4 regions of the Pararhizobium qamdonense genome follow, and region 1 is predicted to be linked to each of the others. Evidence: predicted binding sites of a transcription regulator. Region 1 holds the regulator's gene; each other region holds the start of a gene.
What was found. The regulator LexA, encoded in region 1, represses DNA repair genes until DNA is damaged. The targets are predictions, from matches to a motif close to TGTTCNNNNTGTGTTCNG.
Positions count from the first base shown of each region.

Region 2: PYR65_RS25735 (ImuA family protein) is a predicted target of LexA. The motif match lies at 3,611-3,628, and genes of this name have one in related genera.
Region 3: PYR65_RS02605 (helicase-related protein) is a predicted target of LexA. The motif match lies at 2,792-2,809, and genes of this name have one in related genera.
Region 4: PYR65_RS02025 (ImuA family protein) is a predicted target of LexA. The motif match lies at 2,467-2,484, and genes of this name have one in related genera.

Region 1 is NZ_CP119566.1:2,674,368-2,680,118, forward strand. It holds gene panE (2-dehydropantoate 2-reductase) at 1-819, shown strand, start outside; tRNA gene PYR65_RS12885 (tRNA-Asn) at 947-1,021, opposite strand; gene PYR65_RS12890 (hypothetical protein) at 1,243-1,521, shown strand; gene lexA (transcriptional repressor LexA) at 1,828-2,541, shown strand; tRNA gene PYR65_RS12900 (tRNA-Cys) at 2,793-2,866, shown strand; gene PYR65_RS12905 (hypothetical protein) at 3,119-3,685, shown strand; gene PYR65_RS12910 (hypothetical protein) at 3,708-3,995, shown strand; gene PYR65_RS12915 (hypothetical protein) at 4,681-4,899, opposite strand.
Region 2 is NZ_CP119568.1:76,461-82,211, reverse strand. It holds partial or broken gene PYR65_RS25745 (error-prone DNA polymerase) at 1-1,366, opposite strand, end outside; gene PYR65_RS25740 (Y-family DNA polymerase) at 1,363-2,874, opposite strand; gene PYR65_RS25735 (ImuA family protein) at 2,795-3,544, opposite strand; gene PYR65_RS25730 (hypothetical protein) at 3,834-4,088, shown strand; gene xth (exodeoxyribonuclease III) at 4,145-4,909, opposite strand; gene PYR65_RS25720 (hypothetical protein) at 4,918-5,094, opposite strand; gene ku (non-homologous end joining protein Ku) at 5,293-5,751, shown strand, end outside.
Region 3 is NZ_CP119566.1:534,043-539,793, reverse strand. It holds gene PYR65_RS02605 (helicase-related protein) at 1-2,604, opposite strand, end outside; gene phbB (acetoacetyl-CoA reductase) at 3,317-4,042, opposite strand; gene PYR65_RS02595 (acetyl-CoA C-acetyltransferase) at 4,171-5,352, opposite strand; gene phaR (polyhydroxyalkanoate synthesis repressor PhaR) at 5,587-5,751, shown strand, end outside.
Region 4 is NZ_CP119566.1:407,891-413,641, reverse strand. It holds gene PYR65_RS02035 (error-prone DNA polymerase) at 1-34, opposite strand, end outside; gene PYR65_RS02030 (Y-family DNA polymerase) at 31-1,458, opposite strand; gene PYR65_RS02025 (ImuA family protein) at 1,499-2,446, opposite strand; gene PYR65_RS02020 (metallopeptidase family protein) at 2,617-3,051, shown strand; gene PYR65_RS02015 (DUF1737 domain-containing protein) at 3,083-3,289, opposite strand; gene PYR65_RS02010 (HpcH/HpaI aldolase/citrate lyase family protein) at 3,286-4,194, opposite strand; gene PYR65_RS02005 (hypothetical protein) at 4,309-4,548, shown strand; gene leuD (3-isopropylmalate dehydratase small subunit) at 4,666-5,271, shown strand; gene PYR65_RS01995 (RidA family protein) at 5,278-5,664, shown strand.

The DNA.
Region 1 (5,751 bases):
GAACAGTTGCGAAGGACCGGCCTTCAGATCGTCAGCCCGGCCGGGGACCTCTCGATCAAGCCTCAGCTGCTCACGGCAGGGGAGATTTCGGCACCGTTTGATATCGTTCTGCTCGCGGTCAAGGCGTTCTCGCTGGCGGCGACAGTGGAGGACTTTGCGCCGGCGGTGGGACCGAACACGTTGATTTTGCCGGTTTTGAACGGCATGAAGCACATGGATGTGCTTTCCGCGCGGTTTGGCGCGGAACGTCTGGCGGGATGCGTCTGCAAGATTGCGACGGTGCTGGACCAGGAGGGACGTATCGCTCACCTGGCGCCGTTCCATGACCTGTTTTATGGCGAGCGCGATGGGGCGCTAACGGACCGGATGGCGGCCATTGACGCGTTCATGAAAGGGGCGGGCTTCGACGCGCGCCTGTCGTCCTCGATCGAACGGGAAATGTGGGAGAAGTGGATTCTTCTGGCTTCGCTTGGGGCGATCAATTGCCTGATGCGCGGGGCTGTCGGTGATATCGCCGCAGCACCCGGAGGTGCTGAGTTTGCCGCAAGCCTGCTCGACGAGGCCGTCGCGACCGTTCGCGCAGTTGGGACCGCGCCAAGCGATGCGTTTGTGGCTGCGGCCAGGGACCAGCTCACGCGGCAGGGATCGACGCAGACATCGTCCATGTACCGCGACCTGAAGCAGGCAAAGCGGATCGAAGCCGAGCAGATCGTCGGCGATCTCGTGCGGCGCGCCCGCGAGGCGCAGATTGCGACGCCGCTTCTGAGCGCTGCCTTCGCCAACCTGTCGATCTACCAGTCGGGCTTGGCTGCGGAATGACGATAGCTGCTGACAGGGAGGCGTCCGTACGCCGACCAACCTGAACCGACACGCCACGCGGCAAAACCTCTTTCTGATTGGCCTTGAATCGAAAAGCCTTCGCATCGCTGCGAAGGCTTTATGAATTTGGCTCCCCGGGCCGGATTCGAACCGGCGACCTGTCGATTAACAGTCGAATGCTCTACCGCTGAGCTACCAGGGATCATCTGCGGCGGTGTGTGCTGCAGAAGTGAGGCTGCTAATACAAATGCTTTTCCGATTTGCCAAGCGGTTTTTCAAAAAAAACGCACAATCTTGTCAGACTGTGGAGAACTTCCCATCTGAAGGGAGCACCGCTTTCCAGATGGTGCGCAAGCCAACCCCTTGACGCTAATGGATTGCGCTATGATGGGCGCGCAATTGACTCTGAGACAGGTGAAATGAATGGCAGGCTCGCAAAAAACGAAAAAATTCGGCATCGATGCCCGGACCCATGAACTGATTATCGGCTCATGGCGGATGCGGCTGCCGCAATCGCGTTTGTTGCGCATCACCATCGGCGTCGCTCTGATCTTTGGCGGCATTTTGGGATTCCTTCCTATCCTTGGGTTCTGGATGGTGCCTCTAGGTTTGCTGGTGCTGTCCCACGATCTCGCCTTCGTGCGGCGCCGGCGGCGTAAGCTTTCGGTCTGGTGGGCGCGCAAATGGCAGCCGTCCAACTAGGACGAGGCGCTGACGATCAAAGCGCACCGGCTTGATGCGAGAGACCTCCGTCGGTCAGTGCACCGTTTTTGACAGGCAACTCCTATTTGCAGTTGCGCACCTCACGCGCAAAAAAATCGCTCAATCCGCGAAACGCATGCGCGTGATCGCAATTTTACCGAGTCGGCCTCATGACACACCACAGCCGGCCTGCGAAATCGCCTTCCATCCTTGAAATCGTTCAATGAATTTTAAGCACTTGCGGAACACATATGGAACAGATAGTGTTCGTTCTTGATTTGTTTCTCGATTCTGGAGTGATCGTTCATGCTGACCCGCAAGCAACAGGAACTGCTTCTGTTCATTCACGAAAGAATGAAGGAATCGGGGGTACCGCCGTCCTTTGACGAAATGAAGGATGCACTGGACCTTGCGTCGAAATCCGGCATCCACCGGTTGATTACAGCACTTGAAGAGCGCGGCTTCATCCGGCGCCTGCCCAACCGGGCAAGAGCGCTTGAGGTGATCAAGCTGCCGGAAGCCTATTCCACCAGCCTGCAGCCCAAGCGCGGCTTTTCGCCCAGCGTCATCCAGGGAAGCCTGGGCGCACAGCCGGCGCCGCCTCCGGCACCCGTCAAGACCGCAGCCAATAGTGACACCGTCTCCATTCCCGTCATGGGCAGGATCGCGGCCGGCGTGCCGATCTCCGCGATCCAGAATAACACTCATGATATTTCCGTGCCTCTCGAAATGGTCGGTGCCGGCGAGCACTATGCGCTTGAAGTGCGCGGCGATTCGATGATCGAGGCCGGCATTCTGGATGGCGACACGGTCATCATCCGCAATACCAATAGCGCCAGCCCAGGCGAGATCATCGTTGCGCTTGTCGATGACGAGGAAGCGACGCTGAAGCGGTTTCGCCGGAAGGGCGCTTCGATTGCGCTGGAAGCCGCCAATCCTGCGTATGAGACGCGCATCTTCGGGCCGGACCGGGTCAAGATTCAGGGGAAACTGGTCGGATTGATCCGCCGGTATCATTGATTGCATCGTCGATCGTTTTTTGATGGAAACGCGGCAATCCCAACGGCTGGCATTGCCCGATCATAAATGGCAGGTGCGCAACGGTCTGATCCAGGATATGGGGCAGGGACGTGCGCAGCTTCAGACTGTGGAAGACTGGCTCGGGAACGTCCGTTGGCAAATTAACACGGACGTTTTTCAGAAATATCCTCTTGCGATTTGTTTGGGATCATTCTAAACCGCCGCCACAGTTCGATGATTTGAGCTGACGAGGCCTCGTGGCGGAGTGGTGACGCAGAGGACTGCAAATCCTTGCACCCCGGTTCAATTCCGGGCGAGGCCTCCAAATTTTCCATATTTCAATATGATACAGGGTGCCGACAACGGCACCCTTTATTTTCTTGTCGCTCCATGTTGCAAGGCACTTCCCGTAATTTTCAAGGGTTTCAATCTGATGACCGCGCCTCCATGCAACATGCGAATCGAAGGTCATCGGGATTCAAGGGGATAAAGGGTACAACACGTATTGCGGAGTGCATCTTCAGCGTAAGCTCATGAGGAATGATGCGAAAGCGCGAGTGCCAGGCGGAGGCAGCGAATGAAAGTTTTTTCAGCCACTGACACCAATCCCGCTTTGGCTTCTGCACTAGGTCGTTTTGCCCAGGCCAGTGCTCACCTCGAGCATTCCATTCAGGATGCGATTATTCGGATTCTACCGCTCACATCGGAAATGGGTCTTGCTATTTTATATGAGAGCAGCATCGGCAGAGACCTTCAAATTCTAAGTCTTCTGCTACAACTTCCCGAAACGTCGGTGGCTGACGAATGGCGGGAAAAGCTCTTGCAACGTATACCGCTTGTGCAGGACAGCATCGAAGTCCGCAACCGTCTCTTACATAACCCGATTATGGTGGGAGATCGCTCGCTCGTTGTCCAAATGCATCGCCGTGGCAAGCGTAGCGCACTTGAGATTGATGTGGCCACCATCCTGACTTGGGCGCAGGAGGCTTCCGAGCACGCATTCTGGTTCGGGACTGTCCCGCACGGAGATTATGATTTCTCTACGTGGGGTAGGGGCTTTGCAGACTATCAAAACACCGATTGGCCGGCACGACGGAATAGGTCTTCTCGGAAGTTCAGAACACCCATGAAAACTGAGGAATGACGCGCGAGGAGGGATAAATCACATGGATTGGTCTACCGTTTCTGAAGATCAGTTGTTTGAACACGGCGGGGAGCAACCCGGCTCCCAAAGATCGTACGATCGCGACCTCGAAATCCGGCGACGTGTTTTCAAGTTTGAGAAAACAGCCGCTGAAGCGCAAATCGCGGCGGCAAGTGCAACTGTGAAAGCTGCTGATGCCACTGTCTCGACGGCAAGGTGGACGATGATCTCTGCGATTGCGGTTGGGCTCACCATTGTCGTCACAGGGATCGGCATCTGGGTAGATGCATTTTTCAAATCTGCGGGCTGACTGCGTCACAAATCCGGACGCAGTGGGAAATTCCCACGACGCTCTTACTATCGGATTATCAGACAGCCAGACCTCAAAACTGAAGACTGCAAATCCTTGCACCCCGGTTCAATTCCGGGCGAGGCCTCCAAATTTTCCCAGATTGAAAATACCGTCGTGGTGTCAGCGGCACGAGGATTTCGTGAGCTTGCTTAGCAATCGATTTGCTTTATGTGCGCCGGGATTATCTCGCTACCCTTCTCCACAAACAGCTTAAACACCCTGCCTCATAGGCTTGGCCGACGCGAACATCGTGTCAATATGCTCTCATAGGGTGTGGTAGGGTGTATTCATGGGACGCATCATTATCTGGATCATTTGCGGCTTTGTGACTGCAGTCATTGCTTCAAGAAAATGGCGGAGCGGTTTCAGTTGGCTGCTTGTCTGTTCGCTTTTCGGGGTTTTTTGGGCTTATCCCTACGATGAAGCCAGAACGAGTCGCAATCGCATCAGCTCGATAGTCAATCGACGGCCGGCCCACTCGACGTTTCCCTGAATGTGCTGAAACCATTTTTAAGGGAAGCCAAAGTCAGTCAGCAGTGCGGGCACCTTATCGCCGCCTAAGCTGACAATTTTTCAGCAGGATTCTTTGCAATCTCTATCGCTGATAACTCTGTCCTTTGGCTTTTATGCAAGCGGTACACCGTTAATGATAGTAGAAACAGGCGCAATCGGCTTTGCTATCATCCGGTGCCGTCCAGACCCGCACAGCGAGTTTTTTGGCCGTTCCGGTCTCATCCAATCTTAGTCCCAACAGCGATACGGCCGCGAGCTTGGGGTTGATGGCATCGATTTCGATCGTCGATCCGACCTGATGGACGCCCTGTTTTGGGGTCCAGGTGAAAAACTGCACGCTGTAATGCATGGCATTCTCCTTCACCGCGCTTTGCAGCACTTGAGTTCAACTGATGAACAGACGCCAAAAGACGCTGGCCAGGGGGCGTTTCACTGCTGGGTGGGTACTCAATGCGTAGGAGGGCAACATAGCATATTTCGGAAGGTGGTGAAATATGCCTAAGCCTATTTAAGTCCGATGGTCATGCACTATCGCCGATGCGTCCGAAGCGGGCCTAACGGTCTGGAACAGATTGTTAAAATTGGTTTGAGCAGGCGACTTCACGCGCACTTGAACAGTCTGAGCGGATGAAGGGTCGAATATCGAGCAGCAAAGCCGGCTCGACGCGTCGCGTAGCGCTGATGGATCAGGCGGTTTTATTGTCACATTGATAAGGCCGAAACACGCGCCGGTGTGCGAAAAATGTACAAAACCCTTACGGACAGATGCCGCCGATCGCGCAGGATCTTCGTGCGCCCTTGTAGGGCTTGCCGGTTGTATCCGCGTTGGAAAATCCGGGGGTCGGCCGCACGGCCTGCTGTGGCGGCGAGACGAGCAAAAAGAGGGTCCAGAGAGCAAGGCCACTCAAAACAGCGCAGATCGCAATATAGGCATAGAAAATCCGCACGGTATTGCCAGCTATGTTTCCTTAAGAGGTTGGACCAAGAGTTTGGACGTTGAAGAGGGTAGCTTAAGTGTCAGCATGGCTTGGGCGGGGCATGGCACGACACTATAAACAAAAATGCCATGCCCCTATGGCGTTCAAGGCCAACGCTTTTTTGTAGCCGCCGGCGCCAAACGAGACAATTCCGACATAAGGCGCGCGGGATACGGCCTTTGGACGAGGGCGGTTTAAGCGGAGCGTAGTGACCACTTCGGTTT
Region 2 (5,751 bases), on a different replicon from region 1:
GATCATCCGGATTGAGATTGAGCTCTTTCACGTTACGGTCGCTGACTTCTTCCGACCACGACCACATGCCTGACGACAGCGCCTTGATCAAATCTTCTGGCAGGCCCAGCGCCTTGCCCACGTCACGGATCGCCCCCTTTGCGCGATAGCGCGTCACGGTCGCGCAGAGTGCCGCCTTTACCTTGCCATAGGTCTTGTAGATCCATTGGATGACTTCCTCGCGCCTTTCGTGTTCAAAATCGACATCAATGTCCGGCGGCTCGTCCCGCTCCTGGCTGACTAAGCGCTCGAAAAGGAGATCGTTCGTCTCAGGATCAATAGAGGTGACGCCAAGAATGTAGCAAACGGCAGAGTTCGCAGCGGACCCACGTCCCTGGCAGAGAATGCCTTGGCTTTGCGCAAACCGCACGATCGAAAACACCGTGAGGAAGTAAGGCGCGTATTTCATCTTGTTGATCAGGTCGAGCTCATGCCGGACGATCTGCAGCGTCTTTGGCGGCAGGCCCTCCGGATAACGATCAGGCACACATTGCCAGACATAATGTTCGAGCGACTCCTGGGCCGATTTTCCGGGAACGATGGCCTCTTCCGGATACTGGTAGGTCAGTTCCTCGAGCGAAAATTTGCAACGATCGACAATCTCCATCGTTCGCCGCAGCGCTTCCGGATAGCGCGGAAAAAGGCGTTCCATCTCCTCGGGCGGCTTGAGATATCTGTCGGCGTGACGTTCACGCTCGAAACCGACCTCGTCGATCGTGGTGTTGTTGCGGATGCAGGTGACGACGTCCTGCAGTTGCCGCCTTGCTGGCTCGTGAAACAGCACATCGTTGGTGATGACGGTCTTCACCCTGCAGCGCGCGGCTATGTTTGATAGGTCATGCAGCCGCAGTTGATCGTTCGGGCGACGCCGCAAGGACAATGACAGGTAGGCGCGATCCCCAAAAATGTCGGCCATCTTGCGAAGCTGAACCGCGCAGGTATCGTCGGCAATGTCAGGGACGAGGATGGCGAGGAGGTCATCCGCATACATCGCGACATCGTTCAGATGCAGGATGCAGTTGTTCTTACCGCCTCGGCTTTTGCCGAGTGTGATCAGTCGGGTCAGCCTTGAATAGGCGGCCCGGTCGGTCGGATAGACCAGGATCGACATGCCGTCAGCCAGATCGAGGCGGCAGCCGACGACCAGCCGCACGCCGGTTTCGCGCGAGGCCTCGAGTGCACGGACAATCCCGGCAAGCGAGTTGCGATCGACAACTCCAATCGCTTCGATACCCAATTGTTTCGCGGTGACAAACAGCTCCTGCGCCGAACTCGCGCCCCTTAGAAAACTGAAATGGGTGGTCACCTGAAGCTCGGCATATCTCATGTGAAAATTCCCTGTACAAACCACTTGTGAGAACCGGTTTCGCCGTCGACACCGTCCCCGGATCGAAAGATCCAGAGGCGCTCGCCTGCATCATCTTCGACGATGAAGTAATCGCGAACGGCAGCCCATTCGGACGTGCGCTGCCACCATTCGCCAAAGATCCGTTCGGGCCCATCAGCGCTTTTGACCCTTCGGCGTTTGCCGCGCCATGTCACGGACACAGGCGGATGGTCCGGCATCAGCGCAATGACCTCGACCAGTTCTGGATGAGCGAGAAGCCGAACCGGGCGCGGCCATTGATGTGACCAGAAGACGTCGACATCGTCAGCGGTAGCGGCAATACGCCGGACGCTGCGCTCCGGGACGTCGGACGCCACTGGAGCCAAGCGGTAGACCCGTTGGCCGCGGTTACCGAAGATGTCCACGAGAGGCGTGAGATCTTCGCCGACATCCTCAATAAACGACGATGCCGTCTGTGTTTCCTCGAGCAACTCAGACATCACGGCCACGAGGGTCAGCTTCTCGATGCCGAACCCGGGATCGATTTTTTCCGTGCGATCCCTGAACAGCTTGGTGAGCCACGCTACATCCCGTGCGGGCTTTGCCATTCCTGCGCGGATCGCCTGACGGGTGTTGTCAACCTTGTCGATAATGAGATCCGCGCGCCGCACGCCGAGCCCTTGTTTCTGAAGTTCGTCGCAAAGCTGGACGACAAGCCGCCCGACATATTTGTCGATCGTCTCGGCTGCCCCGATCGGTTCCTGGAAAGAGCGACTGACCTCAATCTGCTCGGAACTGCGGATGGGGTCGATCGGCTCACCGGCGCGGCCGAACATCTGGTCCAACCGTCGTCCAATCTCAGGCCCGAAGCGAAGCGTGAGCAGCGCCCGCGGTGTCGCTGAAAGCTCCCCAATTGTGCGAAACCCGAGAGTCCTGAGATCGCCAACAGTCTTTTCCGGGAGCCGCAACAGGCCGACGGGCAAGCGCTCGACGGCTCGCACGGTCTCGCCTCTGGGGATGATGACGGTATCCCGGCAGATCGCACGCGCGCAGGCATGAGCGGCGCCCCATGTGTCGGCGATGGCGACACGCGTCATCAGACCCCTGCCCCTGAACAGATTGGCGATGCCCGTCAGCGTTGGAAGCTCCCCGCCCCGAAGGTGATCGGCCCCTTCGGTGTCCATGACGATACCGTCGGAAGCATCGACGGCGACGATGGGCGAATACTGGGTCAACGCCCATAATGTGATCCTTTCGAGTGCCGCAGCATCGGCTCGTGGATCTGCGTCGATCATGAGGAGCCCTTGGAACAGGGCTTGGGCTTTCGCGGCTGGCATGCCAATCCGGACACCTGCCTTCTTTGCAGAAGCATCGGCCGCAGACACCCAGCGTTTCGATCCGCTCTTTGCAATCACGGCAATGGCCTGCTCAACCGGAATGGCGGGATCGGCGCGACGAATGCGATCCGTCGACAGATCGGGAAGGTAGATCGATACGACCCTGGTCATCACACGCTCCAACGATAAACTCAGCACACTCGCCTGCACGCGATCTCATCAACTCCAGCAACCAGGTTGCCCGTCCAACGCCGGGCACGGGCAATGCTACCGACGGCAGCGCGCTTACGCGCCATCTTGTGGTCGACGCGGTCGGCTGGCCAAAATCGTTGGCCTCAGACTGGCGGCGCCATCTGCGAACGACGAGGGCAAGGCTTCCCTTCTTTTCGGCCGCAAGCTGAAGGCGCCTGCTTGCCAACATCGGCAGGCGGACGACTTCCCCCACAACGGCGCCGAGGCCACCATAGGATAAGGCTTCTTCCATGGACGTAAGCACGTCCTCTTGCCTGTCGCCCTCGACAAATATGACCCGGTTTGCATTCAGGCCGGCCTGCGCAAGCGCCGGGAAAAACAGATCCGGTCGCGTCAGACACCAGACGATCTTGCCCTTCGTACGCGCAGCGACCCCGGCAACAAACAGGGCAGCCGCTGCTCCATCGACCGTACCCGCACCACCGCCTGCGAACTCATGGAGCGCACCACGCATAAGACCCCCTCCTGGCAGCATGGTGTCGATTTCGTCAACGCCGAATGGCAGGCAGCCGGATTGCTTCGCAGGGCCACTTTGCAGCGCGATGCGGGTACGAAGATCGGCTATGACGTGCTCTCGCGCAGCCGTCATCGGTCACGGAATCCTCTAGGTTCGTGTTCTCTTCATGGACGACATCATGCCGCTTTTAACAATTGAAGTTCACGTTCTGTTCCTTCATAACCAGAGAGTCAACAGTGTGAAAAATAGGAATATCGTCCTCAACATTTGGGAAAAAATAGATTCGTAAAGCGAATCATACCGATAACATCCACAGACAGGCGTCTGGCATGGTTCAAATAAATTTGGGGACGATGGAATTGCACGACCATGGTTTGAACAACGTCCCTTTGTTACGCCCGATGGTGGGAGCAGAGCAGCGATGAGCCGTGCGAACATTGAAGCGGTGCGTCTGACCTCCACCCTGCGCCAGATCCGCGACCCTGTCATCGACGTGGAGTGTCGACCATGCGGCCGGATGGGAAGCTATGTCAGAGCGGAACTTGTCAAAAAACATGGGGCCGGCATCACGCTCGCGCGCCTGCGGCGGATGTCGGCGCTCGGCTGCGACCGTCTCGTTCATCCCGACGGCGACCAATGCGGGAAAAGCTTTCCATGTCTTGCAAAGTTCAAATAGACCGGACTGTCTGAACAGGGCAACGGACCTCGCCGCCGAACGATCTCCCGACCACGTTAGAGCTCTATCCACACCGGGGCGTGATCGCTCGTATGATCCCAGCCTCTCACCGATTTATCGACGCCATATCGCTTGAGATCTGCGGCGAGCGCCCGGCTCAAGAGGAAATGGTCGATACGAAGACCGGCATCTCGCGCGAAGGCATTTCGGAAATAAGCCCAGAACGTATAAATGCGCTCGTCGGGATGAAGATGCCGGATGGCGTCCGTCCACCCTTGCGCGACCAAGTCGGCATAGGCCGCCTTTACTTCCGGACGAAACAGCGCGTCGTCGGTCCAGCGTTCTGGTTTGTAGACATCAAGGTCGGTGGGCATGACGTTGAAGTCGCCAACCAATGCGACAGGGACGTCCAGCTCCAACAGTTCCGCCGCATAGGACTGCAACCGCTCGAACCAGCGCAGCTTGTAATCGAACTTGGGTCCTGGAGCCGGATTGCCGTTCGGGAGGTAGAGGCAGCCGACGATCATTCCGTCGACGGCCGCCTCGATATACCGACTGTGGCCATCGTCGGGATCGCCGGGAAGGCCACGTCGCGTCTCGATCGGTTCCCTGTCTCGCGCAAGGATAGCCACGCCGTTCCAGGATTTTTGCCCGTGCCAGATCGCGCCGTAGCCGGCGCGTTCAATCTCCTTGCGGGGAAACTTGTCGTTGGGTGTCTTCAGTTCCTGCAGACACACATCCGGCTCTGCCTCCTCAAGCCAGCGGAGCAGCACGTCGAGGCGGCCGTTGATGCCGTTGACATTGTAGGTTGCGAGTTTCACCGAAGGGGTCAGCGCCTGCGATCGCCCTTGTCGCCCTCGGCGGGTTTCGCATCATTCTTGGCATCGTGGCGGGCGTCGGCGGAAAGAGACCGCGAGACATCGACGCTCTCCTCGAACTTGCCGTCTTCATCACGGCGCACATAACGCTTGTCAGTACCGGTATTGATCAATTCGCGCTTGCTCATAGCCGACTCCTCTAGGGTTGCTGTCCCCAATAAACGCGCGTCACCGACAAAAGATGCATTTGAATCAGGACTCTAGGCAAGACTCGCCAAACGCGAACAGCTCCGGTGCTAAGTCATTGAAAATGATTCGTTTTGCCTCGGAACGATTCGGCAGCTCATTCCGTTGAATCGCGTCGGTTGTACAGGAGTGCGCGTATCATGGTTGCCCCAAGAGCGAATTGGAAAGGCTTCATCAAGTTCGGAGAGGTGTCCTGTGCCGTTGCGCTTTACACGGCCGCGTCCTCGTCGGAGCGCATCGCGTTCAACACGCTGAACCGGGCAACCGGCAATAGAGTAAAGCGCGAGTTCGTCGATACCGAGACCGGTGATCCGGTCGAGCGGGATGATCAGGTCAAAGGTTACGAGGTCGAAAACGGCCAGTACATCGTGCTTGAGCCAGAGGAAGTTGCAGCGGCGGTCCCCAAGAGCGACAAGACGCTCAAGATACTGTCCTTCATTCCCTGCTCGGAAATCGACAACGTCTATTTCGACAAGCCCTACTATCTGACGCCGGACAAGATGGGCACTGATGCCTATGTGCTTCTCCGCGACGGCATGAAGGCCGCCAAGGTCGCGGCCATTGCCCAGACGGTGCTGTTCCGCCGCCTGCGTACCGTC
Region 3 (5,751 bases), 2.1 Mb from region 1:
TTCGGCAGTTGCCGGCTCAGAAGCTGCCGGTTCGGAAGCCTGGACCCCTTCCCCTGCAGGAGCAGCGTCGGCGTCGTCGTGATCGGCGGTTTCAGCCGGCGTGTCGGACGCTGTGGCATCCGTTGCCGGTGCGGCCAATCCGGACTGGGCGGCCAGGAACGCCGCTGCGTCCTCGACCTTGACGGAATCTGCCCGGTAGCCGAGACCCTTGAGGATCTCTTCCATATCGTCAGGCGTCGCGCCTAGAATGGACAGCATCGCTGTCGTTGCGGTGAAGCGGCGGCCATCATAGGCACCGTCCGGACGCGGCGTCGTGCCCGGCTTCCACTGCAGCAGCGGACGGATGAGGTCAGCCAGGCGCTCGAGGATGTCGATACGAACGGCACGTTTTCCAAGGAAGCGGAAGCCGGCCAGCTTGTAGAACGTGCGCTCGAACGACGGATCGGTGACCACCGACGTACGGCCAGCGGCCAGAACCGGGATCAGATCACCATAGCCCGGCTTGTCGAGACCGTCATTCTTCAACGCCCAGAGCAGCGTGATGAGTTCGGCCGGAGCAGGCTTCAACAGCGCCGGCATGAAAATGTGATAGGCGCCGAAACGGATGCCATGGCGGCGGATGGAAGCGCGCGCCTCTTGGTCCAGCGACTTGACGTCATCGGCGACATCGCGGCGGAACATGACGCCGAGATTTTCGACCAGCTGGAAAGCCAGGCCCTTGGCAAGACCTTCGAGATCCTCAGCGCGCGAGAGATCGTCAAGCGGCTTCAGAACCGTCGAGATGTGATGATTGACGAAGCGTTCGATGCGGGCCAGCACATGCTCGCGGGCATTGCCTTGCAGCTGCTCGTCGGCAAGCAAGAGCACGCGTGGACGCATGACATGGTCGCTGGCTGTCAGCCGCGCCACGGGATCGCCGAGCCAGCGCACGAGACCATCCGACGACAGCGCCAGATCGGCATTGCCGGCCGCATGCAACCGTGCCGCACGCGCTTCGAACTCGAGAGCCAGCGCCTTTTGCGCAGCTCCTTGCGCTGCACGCGCGTCGAGACCATCGGTCACTGTCGCCAGCGTGAAACGGAACCCGGCCAATTGTCCCACATGATGACCTTCAACGAAGACATCGCCATTTACACTGATTTCAGCTTCCAACATCGCATTCTCTCTCAGGCGCTTCATGAGCACAGATGTCCTGCGATCAACAAAGCGTTTCGTCAACCTTTCATGTAACGCGTCAGACAATCGATCCTCGATTTCCCGCGTCTTTTCTTGCCAGTGTGTCGGATCGGCAAGCCATCCCGGACGGTTGGACACATAGGTCCATGTCCTGATTTGTGCAATTCTCGCGGACAATGTGTCGATTTCACCATCCGTATGGTCCGCGCGGCGGACCTGTTCGGCCATGAAATCTTCATTCACTGTGCCACGCCGGACGAGATCGGCATAGATCGTCGAAATCAGATCCGCATGCTGCGCCGGCGTTATCCGCCGGTAGTCGGGAAGCGCACAGGCTTCCCACAGTTTCTCTACACGCTCCGGTGTCGTCGCGACACTGGTAACCTCCGGATAGCGCGAAAGATAGTCCAAAGCCTGCTGATCGACCGCCGGCAGGGCCCTGGTGAGGCCATGGACGGCAGGCGCGGCATCCAAACTCTTCTTCAGAGCCGCGATCGAGGCATAATTCATCGATTTGGAGCGCCATTGGAGAACGCGGACGGGATCGAACTGATGTGATTCGATCCGGTGCACCAGCTCGTTGTCGAACGGCTCGACCCGCGAAGTGACCCCGAATGTCCCATCGCGCAGATGGCGCCCAGCGCGTCCGGCGATCTGCGCCAGCTCACCGGGATTGAGATCGCGGAACTGGTAGCCGTCATATTTGCGGCCCTGGGCGAAGGCGACATGATCGACATCGAGATTGAGCCCCATGCCGATGGCATCCGTCGCCACCAGATATTCGACATCGCCGGCCTGATAGAGCGCCACCTGCGCATTGCGCGTGCGCGGCGACAGGGCGCCCAGCACGACGGCGGCACCGCCGCGCTGGCGGCGGATCAGCTCGGCGATCGCATAGACCTCCTCGGCGGAGAAGGCGACGATGGCAGTGCGCTGCGGCAGGCGGGTGATCTTCTTGGAGCCCGCATAGAGAAGCTGGGACAGGCGCGGGCGCTCGACGACGGTGATCCCCGGCAGCAGATGTTCCAGGATCGGCCGCATGGTGGAGGCGCCGAGCAGCAGTGTCTCCACCCGGCCGCGCAGATGCATCAGCCGGTCGGTGAAGATATGACCGCGCTCCAGGTCGCCGGCAAGCTGCACCTCGTCGATGGCAACGAAGGCAGCCTTGGTCTCGCGCGGCATGGCCTCGACCGTGCAGACGGAAAAGCGCGCCATATGCGGCGTGATCTTTTCCTCGCCGGTGATCAGCGCGACATTGTGGGCACCGACCTTTTCGACGACACGCGTATAGACCTCGCGCGCCAGGAGGCGCAGCGGCAGGCCGATGACGCCGCTTTCGTGCGCAACCATGCGCTCGATCGCGTAATGCGTCTTGCCGGTATTGGTGGGGCCGAGCACCGCGATCACGCCGCGGCCACTCAAGATCATCGGTTGGTCAGGCACTATATCGATCCTGCGCACTTTCAATCTGCGAAGGCCATTCACGGCGTTTCAAAGCCGTTTCAACCGGCGCAGAACACATGCCCACGCAAAAGCACAAACGCAAGGGGCATGGGATCATGAAACGTTCAAATGGGGCCTTTGGCTGTCATTTCCACCCCCTGCCTGCCGAATTCGGAACAGCGGTGGAACGAATCAGCGACGAAACGCAGACTCCAGCGGATTCAGGGTTTGTTCACCGCTACATCTGGGCTTTCTAAGCCGGATTCGCACCAGATGCTGAATCGTTATTTTGAGCGTTCGTTTCACCAAAAAATGAAGATTGCACGGCGTGCGCAATGCAGCACGAATCTGAGATTCAGAATCCAGATACCCGAATTTCCCGGAAAATTTTCCCAGCCCGTCCGCTGGAGAAAATACCCTTAAATATTAGGGTATTTTAAAATAGCACCCAGAACAAAACGCATACAAAGAGTGATCCCATGGCTTTCACCCGGCCAGCACCCACACGATATGGTAGAACAAAGCGTGATGGTTCAAGGTTTTCTTCGCCGGATTCATATCCCCCCAAAATTGGGAGCGAATTGGGCGTGAATCGAGCCAGCAATCCTTATGATCGAAAGAGACCCGGAAAATTCATGTGTGCGGAAAACGCAAGACGGCACCCGAAGGCGCCGTCAGCAATCTAAGCAGGGCTCAATCAGACGAAAAACTGACCGCCATTGGCCGAAATCGTCGAGCCGGTGATGAACCCGGCATCGTCGGAGGCCAGGAACACGACGATCCGGGCAATCTCGTCGGGTTCGCCAAGGCGGCCGACGGGTATTTGCGGGATGATCCGTTCATTCAGTACCTTTTCCGGGATCGCGCGGACCATCTCGGTACCGATATAGCCAGGGCAGACGGCGTTGACGGTAATGCCCTTGGCGGCGCCTTCTTGGGCGAGCGCCTTGGTGAAGCCGAGATCGCCGGCTTTTGCGGCCGAGTAGTTCGCCTGGCCCATCTGGCCCTTCTGGCCGTTGATCGAGGATATGTTGATCACCCGGCCGAAATTGCGGTCGCGCATTCCGGTCCAGACCGGATGCGTCATGTTGAAAAGGCCGGTGAGGTTGGTACCGACCACGTCACCCCACTGCTCCGGTGTCATCTTATGAAACATCGCATCGCGGGTAATGCCGGCATTGTTGACGAGGATTTCGATCGGGCCGAGATCATCGACCACATGCGCGATGCCTTTGGTGCATTCCTTATAGTCGGAGACGTCCCACTTATAGGTCGGAATGCCGGTGACGTCGCTGAAGGCCTTCGCTTTTTCGTCATTGCCGGCATAGGTCGCGGCCACCTTGTATCCGGCCCCCTTCAACGCGATGGATATGGCCGCGCCGATGCCGCGCGATCCGCCTGTGACCAATGCTACCCTGCTCATCCGACTTCTCCCCTGTTGAATCTTTTTGTTTTGACGCTGGCGCTCGAGGGCGCCGGACAGCTCTCCCGGCTTTTGCCGTGAAGTTTGCCCCGGCTTTGACGCCGGGGCGATCAACGAAACTCAGAGTGTCACAGCCGCTCGACGCACATGGCAACACCCATGCCGCCGCCTATGCAAAGCGTGGCAAGACCCTTGGAAACGCCACGGCGCTTCATTTCGAACAGAAGCGTGTTCAGAACGCGTGCGCCGGATGCACCGATCGGATGGCCGATGGCGATGGCACCGCCATTAACGTTGACGATCGAGGTATCCCAGCCGAGATCCTTGTTGACGGCGCAGGCCTGCGCGGCAAACGCCTCGTTGGCTTCGACAAGTTCCACATCGGCGACAGACCAGCCGGCCTTTTCGAGGGCCTTGCGCGAAGCCGGGATCGGCCCTGTGCCCATGATCTGCGGATCGACGCCGGCCGTAGCCCAGGAGACGATACGGGCGAGCGGCTGAATGCCGCGGCGGCCGGCTTCCGCCTCGCTCATCAGCAGCGTGGCAGCGGCCCCGTCGTTCAGGCCCGAAGCATTGGCAGCAGTGACCGTGCCTTCCTTGTCAAAGGCCGGGCGCAGTTTCGCCATTGATTCCAGCGTTGCGCCGTGGCGGATATATTCGTCCTGATCGACGGTCACGTCGCCCTTGCGGCCCTTGACGATGAAGGGAATGATCTCATCGGCAAAACGCCCGGCCTTCTGCGCGGCTTCGGCCTTGTTTTGCGATCCCAGCGCAAACACGTCCTGGTCTTCACGCGAAAGCTGCCACTTCTTGGCGACGTTTTCCGCTGTCGTGCCCATGTGATAGCCGTAGAAGGCGTCGGTCAGGCCATCCTTGATCATGGTGTCGATCATCTTGAAATCGCCCATCTTGACGCCGCCGCGCAAATGCGCGCAATGCGGCGCCATCGACATGGATTCCATGCCGCCGGCCACGATGATCTTGGCATCGCCGGTGGCGATCTGCTGCATGCCGAGCGCGACTGCGCGCAGGCCCGAGCCACAGAGCTGGTTCATGCCCCAGGCCGTCGCTTCCTGCGGAATACCGGCTTTCATTGCCGCCTGGCGCGCCGGGTTCTGGCCTTCGCCGGCCGACAGAACCTGACCGAGGATGACTTCATCAACTTCGGCGGCCTCGACACCGGCGCGCTCCAGCACACCCTTGATGACAGCGGCGCCCAGCTCATGGGCAGGCGTATTGGCAAAGGCGCCGTTGAACGAGCCAACTGCGGTCCGGCCGGCGCTGGCGATGACAATGGAGGGCGTGCTCATGAGATATTTCCTCGTTCTTTTCTCGCGATTGCCAAAGACTGGCAAAGGACGTGGCGCAAGTCAAACGCCTTGATGCAGTGCGGCGCGTTTCGCTCCACAATCCGATCACAAGCTCGTCAGGAGGCAAAAATTTTGCACCTGCGTCCACGCAACGCACAAAGAGATTGTCAGAACCGGTTTTTTGCGGGTACTCTGAAAAACATAATAAAGACGGGAGCATGGGAGGAGACCCAGATGGCCAAACACGACGGTCAGATTGTCATTAAAAAATACGCCAACCGGAGGCTCTACAATACCGGGACGAGCACCTATGTGACGCTCGACGATCTCGCTGTGATGGTGAAAAAGGGAGAGGAATTCACCGTTCAGGACGCGAAATCAGGCGACGACATCACCCAT
Region 4 (5,751 bases), 2.1 Mb from region 1:
CGCCAAGCTCATAAAAGACCGGTGCAGCACTCATGCGAAAATTCCATGCAGGAACCATTGTGGCGGCGCGACCGTCTGGCCGTAGAGGCCATCGCGAAACAGCCAGAAACGCCGGCCCTCCACATCCTCGATCCTGAAATAATCCCGGGTCAGCGCATCTTCTCCGTCAATCCACCATTCGCCGGCGATCCGCTCGGGACCTTCGGCCTTGGTCACCTGGTAAATGATCTTGCGCCATTTGAAACTTGCCGGCGCCCCTTCCGGCAATTCGGCCGCGATCGCATCCACCCGTTCCGGACGACGGAAAAGCCGCAACGGGCGAACGGAGGGGAGATCAGCGGCCTTGGGCCGATCAAGCCCCTGTTGCACAGCAAGCCCGGCAATATCTAAAACGGGTGAAAATGAAGTCGCCCTTTCCGGCACATGGCTTTCCTGCAGCACCAGCGCGAAGAGGCTATCAGGCCCGAAGCGGGCCATGACCCGATCGGCAAAGGCCGACAGGGGGCGGGTCTGGTCCGACCGCCCGGAAAAATCTTCCTGCGTAGCAAGGTAGCGTTCCGTCTTCAGCACGCAGAGGCGCAGGATTTCAAAACCGAAACCCGCATCGAGATCGTCATGAATGGCCTGAAGACGTTCGCGGTACAGCGCGGCGATGCGCTCCGGATCCTTGGATGCGGCCGACATGGCGGCCCGGATGCGAAAGACTTTACCATCCACCCGGAACAGCACGAGTTCAAACAGGCGGCCACCCTCCTCGCGCTCCTCCAAACTTTGGCGCAGGCTTTTGGCAAGCTGCAATGTCAGTTGCAAAATATCGTCCTCATCCTGAATCGGAGAGGCAAGGCGGCGCTCCGCCGACAGGCTGGCCACCGGAAGGCGTGGCGAAAGCGGCTCGTCCTCGAAACCCAGCGCCTGATCGAGGCGCAGGAGCACCGACGGGCCGAACCGGCGGGCCAAAGGTGCGCGGGGCAGGGGGATGAGATCACCGGCGGTTTTCAGGCCGACGCGGGCCAGGGTCTCGATCGTGTCCAGGGGAAGCCTGAGTGCCGCAAGGGGCAGGGGAGCCAGAACCTTTTCACCATCCTGCGGCCCGGCGATGTGCCCCGGCCGGTAGCGTGCCATGGCCCAGGAGAGCCCGGCCGAGGAGGAGATGGCCCCACGCACCTCGATGCCCAGACGGAAAAGCCTGAAGAGGATGTCGGCCAGAAGCGATTGCTCGCTGCCATGCAGATGGACACAGCCGGTAATATCCAGATAGAGCCCGTTCGTCCCGTCCATTGCCACAAGCGGCGTATAGCGGTCGCACCAATCGGCAAGCGAGGTCAAAAGGCCCTTGTCGGCAGCAGGATCGGCCGCAATGATCTCGATGCCGGGAAGCATCGCACGCGCCTCCGCCAGACCTTGCCCGCGTTTCAACCCGGCCTTTTCCCCGCAGATATCGAGAGCCGCAATGCGCATGGCATTCTGGATACGATCGACAAAGACCAGCGGCGGATGGTCAGGACGCTTTCTGGAAAGCCACGATACGCCCCATTTCGTCCGCGCCACCCGGTCCGCCGGCAGATGCGGAAAGTTCAGCGACAGAATACGCTGGCTGGAATTTTGCAGGAGACGCGGCTGTCTCTGGGACGGGATGTCGGAAACGGCGGGCATGGGAACTCCATTCCATCAAAAGTTCAAGAGGTGCAAAGGCCCTGCTTTTCTCGACAGTGACCCGGAAGACCGGATTACCGATGCTGCCGGCCAGCACCGATCCGTCCGGAAGCGGCCGCCCCGTGGCGGGACTGGGGGCAATTAGGAACCGGAAGAGCGCACTGCTCGCCTCTTCGCCGCCCGCCTGTCGCAGGAGGAAGATCGGCACATGACCGGTCCGCGCCCGCATATGCAGGCGGCGGCTTTCGTTGAGGCCGAACTGGGCCGGGTTCCCCCGGACCTCCAGAATGATGGCCCTGAAGATCGGTACCGAGAGCGCCGCTTCGGCAATCCAGAGCGCATCAGCGATGGTGCGGGGACTGCTGAAAAGGCAGCAGCCAATATCCAGCCCATAGGCCTGCAGCCCGCGGCCATAGGGTACGCCCGCCTCCGCGCCCGTCATTCCCTGGCCGATCCACAGAATGGGTGACACGGCGTCAGCGCTCTGGACCCTCTGGCAAAGGGCGGCCAGCGCCAGCACAAACCCCATGGCCGCCCCGGCGTCGCGGGTTTCTGCCGCGCGGATTTCAGTGAGCCCGGCAAGCGGCAGGCCGCCATGCAGGACATCGTCGAGAACGGCGATGCCGAGGGGGAGAACATGCCTGGAAACGTCCCTGCTGCCTGTGGGTTCAAAGCCTTCTGGAGCGCCCTTTCTGGCAGCCTTCAAAAGACCTGGCACGTTTTCGTTTTCCAGCCGCGCAATGGTTTCGCGCAGCGCAAAAAGACGCTCGCGCGTCATGGGCGTCTGCTCCATGACGTCACTCCAATTCAAGTTGTTCCTGTTATGTTCCTATAGATTCCAGAGCTTCCCCGAAGAGTCAACGGGATTCTCTAAGAATTTATTCCTTGACGGCAGCCGCCCAAATTCAACCCTCGAAAAACGCTGGAGAAATGGCTATATCAGGGGGCAAGCAAGGAGTGCCCATGGCCCGCATAGACCAGAGCGACGATTGGCGGGAACGCCACGCGCCGACAATCAGCACATTTGAATCCCTGGCGCTGGAGGCTTACAGCCACCTGCCGGAGGAATTCCGGGCGCTGGCGACCGATCTGACCATCGAGATCAACGATTTTCCAGACGAGGACGTGTTCGAAGACATGGCGCTGGAAACGCCGTTCGACCTGCTCGGCCTGTTCGAGGGGCGCGGCATCGGCGAGCGCTTTACCATGGAAACCGGCGAGATGCCGAACCGGATTATTCTCTACCGCCGACCGATCCTCGACTATTGGGCCGAGAACGAGGAGACGCTGGGCGACATCATCACCCATGTCCTGATCCACGAAATCGGCCATCATTTCGGCCTGTCGGATGACGACATGGAGCGGATCGAGGAAAGCGTCGAGCATGTGGGCGGCTGAGGCGGGTTAACCGACCCAGCCAGCCAGGGCATCAATGTTCGGAAAGCTTGGTGTCGGGGGTATATTCCTTGCCTTCGACATCCTTGACCACGGCCTGGCCGCACATCATCGCCCGGGTTTCCTGGTTCCAGGCATAGGTCGGCGATCCATAGAGTTCCCAACCTTTGTTGAGGGCGGCCGTGACCTTGTGGCAGAAGGTGGCGTCGTCGATGGCGGTCAAGAGGCGGTAAAGTTTCAAGGGGTTTTTCCTTTGTTGGCGATGGCATCGGCCTTGGCCGAAAGCCGCAGGGCCTGATCGAGGTGAAGACGCTCGACCATCAGGCCGTTGAGATTGATGACGGCTTTATCCGCATTATCAGGCAGCGCAAAGGCGGCGATGATCGAGCGGGCATCCGCAAGGGCGGCATCGGCGACGCCGAAGGCGCCGTTGGCGGGATCGATCTGGGCCGGGTGGATCAGCATCTTGCCGTCAAAGCCCATGTCGCGCCCTTGAGCACATTCCGCCTCGAAACCTGAAACATCCCGGACATCATTAAAGACCGCATCGATGATATCGAGGCCGCAGCTACGGGCCGCCAGCAGAATCTGCATCAGCCAGGCGATGAGATAGGTACGGCCAGGCAAAGCGGGCACGCCGGTTTCCTTGCGCAGGTCGTTCAGCCCCGGCACGAAACAATCGAGCCTGCCGCCACGGGTGCGGCCGGTTTCAGCAATCGCCGCCGCATTGAGCACGCCACGCGGGGTTTCGATCATCGCCCAGAGGCGAACGCTGTCTGGTGCATCGTTTTCGCCAAGAAAATCAACAACCGTCTGAATATCCTGCGGGCTTTCGACCTTGGGCAACAGGATGGCATCCGGCGAGAGCGTCAGGGCGAAGGCAAGGTCCTCCTCGCCGAACGGCGTGTTCAAATGGTTGATGCGGACGATCACCTCGAGATCGCTGCGGCGCTCCCGCTGAAGATGAGCGGCAAGCGTCCGGCGGGCGCCGCCCTTGTTTCCGTCAGGGACAGCATCTTCCAGATCGTAGATCACCGCGTCACAGGCAAGGGTCGCGACCTTGGCAAGGGCACGGGCATTGTCAGCGGGCACGCACAGAACCGAGCGGCGCAGGCGGGCAGGGTGGCGATCATGGGGCAAACTCATGCGGCTTTTGTGCCCGGCTTTCGCCATTTTCGCAAGGCAGACATGGAAGACGGAAGTAGGTCTTGCAACGCGGAGCGGGCGAACCCACATTTCAGGCAACGAAAGGTGACGACAATGCAAAGCATACGCTCTCTCTTCCTGACTATCGCCGGCATCGCATTCACGCTGATGGCCTTCGTCTTTACCGCATCGCTCGGTCTTGCCCTGATCGGCATCGCCTCGGTCGTGATGATCGGCATGACGATTGCAGCGCGGCTTGCGCCCAAGCCGGTTCGCGCCACCGTCAACCGCAACCGCCAGCAGCGCGAACCGCGTATCTGGAACGACGGACGCGGCACGATCATCGACATGTAAGGCCGGGTTGCGGGCTTTCCCGCAACGGTGAGCAAGATTCTCCTTCATTTCGGCATGAAATTGCTCTAAACGCTGGGCGGACATTCTTCCGCCCCGTTGAAATCGAAGGCCATTGCCATGGACAAGTTCGTCAAGCTCACCGGCGTTGCCGCGCCGCTCCCCGTCGTCAACATCGACACGGACATGATCATTCCGAAGGATTACCTGAAGACGATCAAGCGCACCGGTCTCGGTACCGGCCTTTTCGCCGAAGCCCGCTATCATGAGGACGGCTCGGTCAACGAGGATTTCGTGCTCAACAAGCCCGCCTACCAGAATGCCAAGATCCTGGTTGCCGGCGACAATTTCGGCTGCGGCTCGTCGCGCGAGCATGCCCCATGGGCGCTGCTCGATTTCGGCATTCGCTGCGTCATCTCGACCTCGTTTGCCGACATCTTCTACAATAACTGTTTCAAGAACGGCATCCTGCCGGTCGTCGTCTCCCCGGAAGACCTGGAAAAGCTGATGGATGACGCCTCGCGCGGCTCCAATGCCATCCTGACCGTCGATCTGGAAAACCAGGAAATCACCGGCCCGGACGGCGGCAAGATCAGCTTCGAACTCGACGCGTTCCGCCGCCACTGCATGCTGAACGGCCTTGATGATATCGGCCTGACGCTGGAAAAGGCAGCCTCCATCGACACGTTCGAAAAGGCCAATGCCGCTTTGCATCCCTGGGCCTGATCCGCAATGCCAAGCCCGCGAAAACTAATCTCTTCCGGCTCGCCGTTTGAAAAGACGGCGGGGTATTCGCGGGCTGTCGTACAGGGCGACTGGTGCTTCGTTTCCGGCACGACCGGCTACGATTACCAGACGATGACCATGCCTAAGACGGTGGAAGCGCAGACCCGCAATTGCCTGAAAACGATCGAAGCGGCCCTCACAGACGCCGGTTTCTCGCTGAAAGACGCGGTGCGAAATCACTATTACGTGACAGATGCCGCCTTTGCCGATGCCATCTTCCCGATCCTCGGTGAGACCTTCGGCGATATCCGCCCGGCGGCCACGATGGTGGTCTGCGACCTGATCCGCCCGGAAATGCTGATCGAGATCGAAGTGACTGCCTTCAAGGGCTGACGGCACGTATCAGCCGTCCAAGAGGCCGGCCCCGCGAAGCTCCGCCAGGCGCGCTATTACCAATTCCGCAAAACGATTTGTTTTCAA